DNA from 4 places in the Psychrobacillus sp. FSL K6-1464 genome. Region 4 is predicted to be linked to each of the others. Evidence: riboswitches for the same ligand, from Rfam matches in the RefSeq annotation. Region 4 holds a riboswitch; each other region holds the start of a gene.
The links. Region 4 has a riboswitch for S-adenosylmethionine ahead of MKX39_RS08075 (MetQ/NlpA family ABC transporter substrate-binding protein). Riboswitches for the same ligand answer to the same signal wherever they lie in the genome.
Positions count from the first base shown of each region.

Region 1: it holds a riboswitch for S-adenosylmethionine, as region 4 does, so the genes downstream of both, metA (homoserine O-acetyltransferase MetA) here and MKX39_RS08075 (MetQ/NlpA family ABC transporter substrate-binding protein) in region 4, are expected to answer to the same signal.
Region 2: it holds a riboswitch for S-adenosylmethionine, as region 4 does, so the genes downstream of both, MKX39_RS17335 (acyl-CoA dehydrogenase family protein) here and MKX39_RS08075 (MetQ/NlpA family ABC transporter substrate-binding protein) in region 4, are expected to answer to the same signal.
Region 3: it holds a riboswitch for S-adenosylmethionine, as region 4 does, so the genes downstream of both, MKX39_RS02530 (methionine biosynthesis PLP-dependent protein) here and MKX39_RS08075 (MetQ/NlpA family ABC transporter substrate-binding protein) in region 4, are expected to answer to the same signal.

Region 1 covers NZ_JBBOOP010000001.1:1,762,214-1,764,414, reverse strand. Annotated here, with positions in the region: gene MKX39_RS08635 (aldo/keto reductase) at 1-306, shown strand, start outside; gene metA (homoserine O-acetyltransferase MetA) at 377-1,285, opposite strand; SAM riboswitch class I at 1,361-1,466, opposite strand; gene MKX39_RS08625 (methyl-accepting chemotaxis protein) at 1,532-2,201, opposite strand, start outside.
Region 2 covers NZ_JBBOOP010000001.1:3,417,362-3,419,562, reverse strand. Annotated here, with positions in the region: gene MKX39_RS17340 (transporter substrate-binding domain-containing protein) at 1-58, opposite strand, end outside; gene MKX39_RS17335 (acyl-CoA dehydrogenase family protein) at 61-1,242, opposite strand; SAM riboswitch class I at 1,346-1,445, opposite strand; gene MKX39_RS17330 (catalase) at 1,608-2,201, shown strand, end outside.
Region 3 covers NZ_JBBOOP010000001.1:512,123-514,323, reverse strand. Annotated here, with positions in the region: gene MKX39_RS02540 (TetR/AcrR family transcriptional regulator) at 145-705, opposite strand; gene MKX39_RS02535 (hypothetical protein) at 912-1,112, shown strand; SAM riboswitch class I at 1,196-1,303, shown strand; gene MKX39_RS02530 (methionine biosynthesis PLP-dependent protein) at 1,388-2,201, shown strand, end outside.
Region 4 covers NZ_JBBOOP010000001.1:1,650,586-1,652,786, reverse strand. Annotated here, with positions in the region: gene MKX39_RS08080 (PPC domain-containing DNA-binding protein) at 84-593, opposite strand; SAM riboswitch class I at 747-861, shown strand; gene MKX39_RS08075 (MetQ/NlpA family ABC transporter substrate-binding protein) at 954-1,775, shown strand; gene MKX39_RS08070 (methionine ABC transporter ATP-binding protein) at 1,838-2,201, shown strand, end outside.

The DNA.
Region 1 (2,201 bases), 110 kb from region 4:
CTTTTGACAGGAAAATTCAATAAAGATTCTATAATTGAAGACGGCCGTTCAAAAAATCCGTTATTTCAAGGGGAGGTTTATATTCGTAACTTGGAAAAGATTGAGTCTCTTCGTAGTATAGCAAATGATAAACAAGCAGAGGTTTCTTCCATCGTTCTTGCATGGTATCTAGCACAAAATACCATAGATACAGTAATTCCTGGAGCTAAAAAACCAGAACAAGTGTTACGAAATCTGAAAGCACTTGAAGTGGAACTGACGATAGAAGAAATGCAGGAAATTAACCGAATTTTTAAGACAGAATAAAAAATTATAATGCTCATTTTCATCAACATATATAGGCTGATCGTGAATTCACTCACGGCCAGCCTTTTAGTTACTCCCAATCATAAGGAGTTTCTTGGTACACATAATAATTCAACCAATTGGAAAAAAGTAAATGTGTATGGGAACGCCAGGAGTTCATCGGTATTTGTGTTGGATCATCGTTTGGAAAATAATTTTTTGGGACATCAATATCCACACCTTTTTTAATATCTCGGTTATATTCGTCTGCAAGTGTAGTTGCATCATACTCTAAATGACCCGTAATCATAATATGCTTTTTATCTTTGGATATTACTAGAAAAACACCCGCATCCTTTGAGTCGGAAAGCAGTATTAAACGAGGGTCTTTTTTTATTTCATCGAAAGATATAGCTGTGTATCGAGACACAGGTGCGTGAAATTCATCATTAAACCCTCGCACTAAATGTACAGTTGGGTCTGATAAACGATGACTGAATACCCCAAAGCATTTCTTCGACAAGTCATATTTCCCGATACCATAGTGATGGTAGAGAGCGGCTTGAGCCCCCCAACAAATGTGTAAAACAGAGGTCACCTGAGTTTTAGACCAATCCATTATTTCCATAATCTCATTCCAATAATTAACGTCTTCAAATTCTAAATGCTCAATAGGTGCACCGGTAATAATCATCCCATCGTATTTTCGGTGCTTAATATCCTCGAATGTCGTATAAAAGGTATCTAGATGTGTTTTACTTACATTTTTGGAATCATGGGTTGCCATATGTAAAAAGGTTACATTTACTTGTAGCGACGTATTTCCTAGTAAACGGAGCAATTGAAGCTCTGTTTTTTCTTTTTCAGGCATAAGGTTCAAGATAACTATATTTAACGGACGTATGTCTTGAGCTATCGCTCGATCGGTATCCATGATAAATATTTTCTCGTTTTTAAGATGTTCAGCTGCAGGTAACTGTTTTGGTATATTTATAGGCAATTTGTTGTCCTCCTTTAAATTCAAAAAACCCTCTTTCCTATAAACAAGAAAAGAGGGTGAACGTTTTGCTCTCAATTCTTATCTTTCAAGAAATTATCTTGTAGGAGTTAGCACCTTTCTGACTAGTCAGAGGTTGCTGAAGCTTCAACGGGCCATTTCCCTCGGCTTCTCTTGATAAGAGTTATTAAATTATATTGTTCTTCCTGAGTGAATATTAACATTTGTTTTCAAGCAATTCAACTTCTTTTAAACTTTAAAGCGATTTACTGCATTCGCTAATTTGTCACTAAGCTCTGTAAGAGTCTCCGAAGCTTTCGCTACCGATTGGATCGCTCTCAGTTGTTCATCTGATGATGCACTTACTTCTTCACATGCTGCTGCAGTTTGCTCTGAAGTTGAAGCCATCATTTGAATCGTATCTACAACTTGATCTTTAAAGGTAGAAACCTGTTCAATTTCTGCTGAAACAGCATCGATTGACGTTTGCAAATTATTCATCAGTAACGATATTTCACCAAAAGTTACTTCAGTATTTGTTACAACAGATCCCTGCTCACGGAAAGTTTTGATAGTATCTTCCATTTGTTGCCCTACAGTATGCGATTCACTTTGAAGTTCCGTAATAGTATGCTTTACTTCTTCTGTCGCTTTTGCAGATTGCTCCGCTAGTTTCCGTACTTCATCCGCTACTACTGCAAATCCTTTTCCATGCTCCCCTGCCCGTGCAGCTTCAATACTTGCATTCAATGCGAGTAGGTTCGTCTGTGCAGAAATTTGCATAATAGTTTCCATCACACTACCAATCGCATTTACTCTAACTTCCAATGTACTAAACAATGTGGACATAGAGATTAGATTTGACTCCCAGTTTTGGAAAGATGATTTAAGTTCACTCATTTGGTTTTGACCATTCGAA
Region 2 (2,201 bases), 1.8 Mb from region 4:
CAGCTAAAATTGTCACGGAGGCTAACCCTAATGCAGCCACTTTAAAGTACTTATTCATATTTAATCTCCTCGTTTCACTAATTTTTTATTGTTATCTTCCTCTAACGCAGTTAGTGCAAGTTTTTTTATCGTCATATCATCCATAGGGGGATTATGGAGTCCTGCTCGAACATCGCGGTAATAACGTTGCAAGGGGTTTGTTCTTTGTAAGCTTTTGGCACCAACTAATCGCATCGCTTTGTCGACAATAGTGATTGCTGAATTAGTAACGATATGCTTTGCCACGCTTACTTCGTTGGTTAGAAGTTCTTTTGTAGATTCATTGTCATAAGAGGACGCAACTCCGTAAATGACGAGTCTAGCCTTCGTAAGCTCTAAATCTATTTCACCTAGTAGCTGCTGCACGTTTGGTAGCTGTGCAATAGAGCCATTCAAGCTATTGGGTGAATGGGTATTAGCAAAGTGGACTGCATAGTCTCTTGCAGCCTGGGCAATTCCAAGATAAGTTGCAGGTATATGAAGCAGCCAACCATTGATCTTCCCGCCACTAGCGAATTCAGGAAGCTCTACTAAATTGGATTTATGAACGGTTACATTGCTTAGTACTAAATCATTGCTGCTAGTTCCGCGCATGGAAACTACATCCCACGTTTCCTCAATGGAAAGCCCCTCCGTATCACGAGGTATAAGGAAAAAACCAATTCTTTCTTCTTCCTTAATCCAAGCAGATGTTAAAAAGTAGGATAGTACGGGGGAAGCGGTTGTGAATATTTTACGTCCGTTTAGTACCCAAGAATCTCCCTTTTTAATAGCGGTAGTACCAGGTCTGCCACCTCGTGTTGGACTACCTGTTTGTGCTTCACTGACGGAACGATTTATGAGTGCACCATTTAATACTTCTGTAGCGAAAAAGTCTAATCTTTCCTGTGTCCATAATTTTTTTTCGTATAGTTCGCCTACTACGCCTAAACTCCACCCTACCGATAAGGCAGTATTTGCATCAAAGCTAGCAAGAATTTCCTGTGAAAGAACCATATCGTAGACAGAAAAACCTTTGCCCCCATACGATTCCGGTAGAGTTAGACTTGCATAACCTAGTTTCAATAAATCCTCCACATTTTCTTTTGGGAAAATAGAATTCTCGTCAATATCTGCTGATTTGCTTTTAAATTTGTCTTCTAATTCTTCCAAACGATTAATCCATTGCTGCTGTTTTTCTGTTTTGATGTATAAATTTATCACAGTTGCTATCTCCTTTAATTTAAATTATTCCGATCAGTTAAGTGGGTATTAAGAGGAAATAAAAAACCCATCTCAAAATGAGAAGAGTAAGTGGTTAAATAAATACTTATCTCTCAATTTCTTGCTGGAAGTAGCACCATACCATAGCTTTGGCGGTTGCTGAAGCATCATCGGACCAGTCCCTTCGCTTCTCTTAATAAGTAGTATGTAGTTGTTTAAATAATCTTACTACTTCATCTAGGTGAAGTCAATAGTAATTCATATTGCTTTAATAGGATTTAAATATGTAATTGAATTTATAGGTTTTTTAGAAAGTCATCCTGGGTATTAACAATAGGGAAGAGATAATTAGAGGAGGAATTTGTTTGGATAAGAAAGTAGCTGGAAATAGTAAAAATGAACAATTAGAAGAATTTCGAGTGGACGATCAAGGACAAGCAATGACTACAAATCAAGGACTTAAAGTTTCGGAGGATGAGTTTTCCCTTAAAGCAGGAGAACGAGGCCCTACTTTAATGGAAGACTTCCATTTTCGTGAAAAAATGACTCATTTTGATCATGAACGTATACCAGAAAGAGTAGTACATGCTAGAGGTTATGCGGCTCATGGGGAGTTTGAGGTATATGAATCTGCAAGTGAATTTACAAAAGCGAAGTTCTTGCAAACACCGGGTAAAAAGACTCCTGTATTCGTGAGGTTCTCCACTGTGGCAGGATCACGTGGTTCTGGAGAGTTAGCACGCGATGCTCGTGGCTTTGCAACGAAATTTTATACGGAAGAAGGAAATTATGATTTAGTAGCAAATAATATTCCTGTCTTTTTCATACAAGATGCTATTAAATTTCCAGACCTAGTACATGCTTTAAAACCAGAGCCCCATAATGAAATTCCACAAGCGGCTAGTGCTCATGATACGTTTTGGGATTTTGTTGCCAACAATCAGGAGTCAGCACATATG
Region 3 (2,201 bases), 1.1 Mb from region 4:
AACCATGTTAATGGGGTTTTTCGCTTGGATTAAAGCTAGTCCATAGATTCCTAAGTGCATTATTAAAAGCTGTTTCATTAAACAGCCGACAATTCCTACAATATTATAGAGTTACTGATCCTTTTTATATATTGGATTTCCTTTTCAGAAATTCTTTAATAAAGTTGGTAATAGTTTTGAAATTTTTATTAAGGGATTAGTTGATTGCTGAGTTAAACACAGCATCATTGCTCCTTCAATTGAAGCAGTCAATAATAATGAAATGGCAGTAGCCTTTTCAACCGAAAAACCATCGGCTAATAGTTTAATGTAATAAATTTGCTCTATATTTTCATACAAATCACTACAAGCGGTTCGGACAGGCTCACTCATTGTCGCCATCTCACTAACGATACTGCTAAATGTATAGCCAGTGATGGTCCCATCCTTTTCAAAACTACGAATTAATTTATCAATCATGGAAACTATGGCATCTTCAGTCGAAGGATGCTTACTGAAAATCACTTTAATATCTGTTGTAATATCTTCTTTTAAAGCATGTAAACAAGTTATTAAGAGTTCGTCTTTGCCATTTGGAAAGTGGTGGTAAAGGGCCCCTTTTGTAACGTTACATGCTTTTAGTATTTCTGTTAGTCCTACAGTTTTATAGCCTTTTTGTTGAAACAGTGTTGTAGCAGTTTCAATTATGAGTGATTTAGTATCCATATCTGAATTTCCTCCTAACATACCGACGGGTCTGTTTGTTAGTATAACAAATTTTTAACAACATTCTAGTATTTTGTTTATTTAAATAAATAGCAAAGCACCCAATACACCCTCGATTGTTTATCTCCCTTTCCTAAACCTTCATATAATATTACGAGGAGCATTATGCCTTATGTTCCTACAATACAAGATGGGAGGTGGATACGATGGAGTCTTCTACAGGATTATGGGTTGGTTTGTTAGGTATCGTTTTAGGGGTGCTAGGTTTCTTTTATGCTCCGCTTTGGCTAGGTGCTGGAGCAGTTCTTTTGGGGCTAGTAGCTTTAGCTTATTCTCACAAGTTAATAGTAGGTTGGATATCATTAATACTCGGAGTAATTGTTTTAATATGGACATTTTTGTTATGATGTTGAACAAAATGCATCTTGTTAAAAACACATCTACGTGTTAAGCTTATTTAAATTCAAAATTGTGATAATTTAATATATTTTTCTTATCCAGAGAGACGGAGGGATTGGCCCGTAGATGTCTCAGCAACCAGCCACGTTTAGGTATGGTGCTAATTCCAAATAGACGTTTGACGTCTTGAAGATAAGAAGACAAACTTCAATATTACTTGAGGGTTCTCTTCTTATTAGAGAATCCTCTTTTTTTTATTTTAATTGTAAAGGATGAGCATCTAATGTCAAAGAACAGTATCGATACACAGTTAGTTCAATTGGGCAACCATAGTGATGAGAAAACTGGTGCGGTAAATCCCCCTATTTATCTTTCAACAGCTTACAAACATAATGGGATCGGGCAGTCAACAGGATATGACTACACAAGAACTAAAAACCCAACTCGCGCTATTTTAGAAGATGGAATTGCAAAGTTAGAAGATGGAGATGCTGGCTTTGCCTGTAGTTCTGGCATGGCCGCTATACAATTGGTTTTGTCCCTTTTTCGCTCAGGGGATGAATTAATTGCGCCTGATGATTTATATGGTGGAACCTACCGGTTATTTAACCAGTATGCAGATTCTTATAATATTCGTACCACTTATGCAAAGTTTGAATCAGCTGAAGAAGTAACAGCATTGATAACCAAAAATACAAAAGCTTTATTTATTGAAACCCCAACAAACCCCTTGATGTTGGAAATTGATATCCAACTATTTGCTGAGGTTGCAAAAGAGCATAATCTACTTTTAATCGTAGACAATACATTCCTTACTCCTTACTTACAGCGACCTATTGAAATGGGTGCTGATATTGTCATTCATAGTGGTACCAAATATATTGGTGGACATAATGACGTTCTTGCGGGACTTGTCGTCTCGAAGGGTGCGGAACTTAGTGAACAGCTGCAAACTAATCATAATGCAGCAGGAGCCGTCCTTTCTCCTTTCGATTCTTGGTTACTCATAAGAGGATTAAAGACGCTTCATCTACGTATGAAGCAACATGATTTAAACGCTAAAAGGATTACAGAGTTTTTAAAGCAAGAGCCTGCAG
Region 4 (2,201 bases):
CGCTGCGTTAGTTTAAGCGTAACACTTTTAACATAGCGATTTATTTTAACAAAAATGCCGCCCATTAAATGAGGCGGCATTTTCTAATTATGGTAAAGCTGATTAGGTTTATCTATTTTCTTTTCTACCGGATAAAACTGATTTGCTCCTGTTTCTTCATCAAACTTTCGCTGAAAATCCATACCAATAGTTTCTGCCAACACTAAATCTACTGTAATAACAGGATTTTCCCCTTTCATAAAATGACCACCATAAATATTGCCATATTGGTCACATATTGTCCCATGGAAATGTGTTTCAAACTGTCCATCTCTTTGACAGACAACTCCCGTCCCCTGCAAAAACTCGATTGGCCCCTCTTTGACAACGAGGTTATTGTACCCTACACCTATGGGTGAATCTTCGTTTGGTATCAAATAAACAAATCCACTTCTTTGAAAACTTCCAAAACAACTAAGAATTGTAGCAGAATTAATTCCATTCACTTTACACAATTCCTCTATTCCTTCTAGCAAATCAGTTCCATATACTAAACGCGCTCCTACTACCTTTCCTAGCTGACCAACTGCAAAGTTTGCTCTTACTTTTGACAACGCTTACACACCCTTTTTGTATAATTATTTATTTTTATTAAACATATACTATTTAGAATGTTATACGCAACTACAAAAAAAGTAGGTTGACTTTAATAAGTTGATGTAGTAAATTATATTTTATGAACTGTTGAAAAACTTAATAGCTGATATCTCTTATCAAGAGTAGCTGAGGGACTGGCCCTATGAAGCTCGGCAACCATCCACCTAATAATCTATGTGGAAAGGTGCTAAATCCAGCAAAACAATTTGTTTTGATAGATAAGAGAGGACTAACGTATGTATGCGCCTCTCTTTCTTTTGAAAGAGAGGCTTTTATATTTATACAACGTTCTGAATAATTATTTGGAGGAATGGAAAATGAAGAAATTTGGATTTTTATTGTCAACGGTACTTTTATCTGGAGCTCTTGTAGCTTGTGGAGATGATGCAACTTCAGAAGCTACAGCGATTAATGAGGACAAAATAGTAGTAGGTGTAACTGCTGGGCCACATGAACAAATTGTAGAAGTGGCTGCTAAAGTGGCTGCTAAGGACGGATTAGAAGTTAAGCTTAAAGTTTTCTCTGACTATATTTTACCTAATACAGCCTTATCGGAAGAGGATTTAGATGCAAATAGCTATCAGCATGAGCCATTCCTAGATACGTTTAACGAAGACCATGGCACAGATTTAGTTCCTGTAGGAAAAACGATATTAAATCCAATGGGTGTCTATTCAGACAAATATGATTCTATAGATGACCTGCCAGATGGAGCAACTTTTGGTTTACCAAACGATCCTACAAATGGCGCTCGTGCATTATATATTTTAGAAGAAAATGGCTTTATCAAAATTAAAAAAGATAAAAGAGAATCAGCAAGTATTTATGACATTGAAGAAAACCCAAAAAACCTAGAATTTATTGAACTAGAAGCTGCTCAAATCCCGAAACAACTGAGTGAAGTAGATGCAGCTGCCATCAATACAAACTTTGCACTTGAAGCAGGTATTAGTCCAAAAGAGGATTCCATATTACTAGAATCTTCCAATTCTCCTTACGTGAACTATATTGTAGTCCGTGCAGAAAACAAAGATGATCCGACAATCCAAAAGTTTATCAAAGCATATCAATCGGAAGAAGTTAAAAAATTCATCGAAGAAGAATTTAAAGGTTCAGTTTTACCTAGCTGGGACGAATAATGGAGTCATAAACGTTACCGACTTCGGTAGCGTTTTCTTTAAAAAGAAAGGAAGATCGTGAAATGATTGTATTAGAAAATGTCTCGAAAGAGTTTAATAGTAAAAGTGGAACTGTAAAGGCAGTAAAACAAGTCAATATACGGGTAAATCAAGGAGAAATCCATGGTGTTATAGGATATAGTGGTGCTGGAAAAAGCACACTAATACGTTGTGTAAATTTACTGGAAAAACCTACAGAAGGTAAAGTTTTCATAAACGGCATCGAACTTACTTCCTTACCCCTCCCTAAATTGCGTAAAACTCGCAATAAAGTTGGCATGATTTTTCAAGGATTTAACCTACTTAAAACAGCAACGGTTTATGATAATATCGCCATTCCACTAAAGCTACTCGGCTATAACAAAGACGAGGTAAAAAAACGGGTGG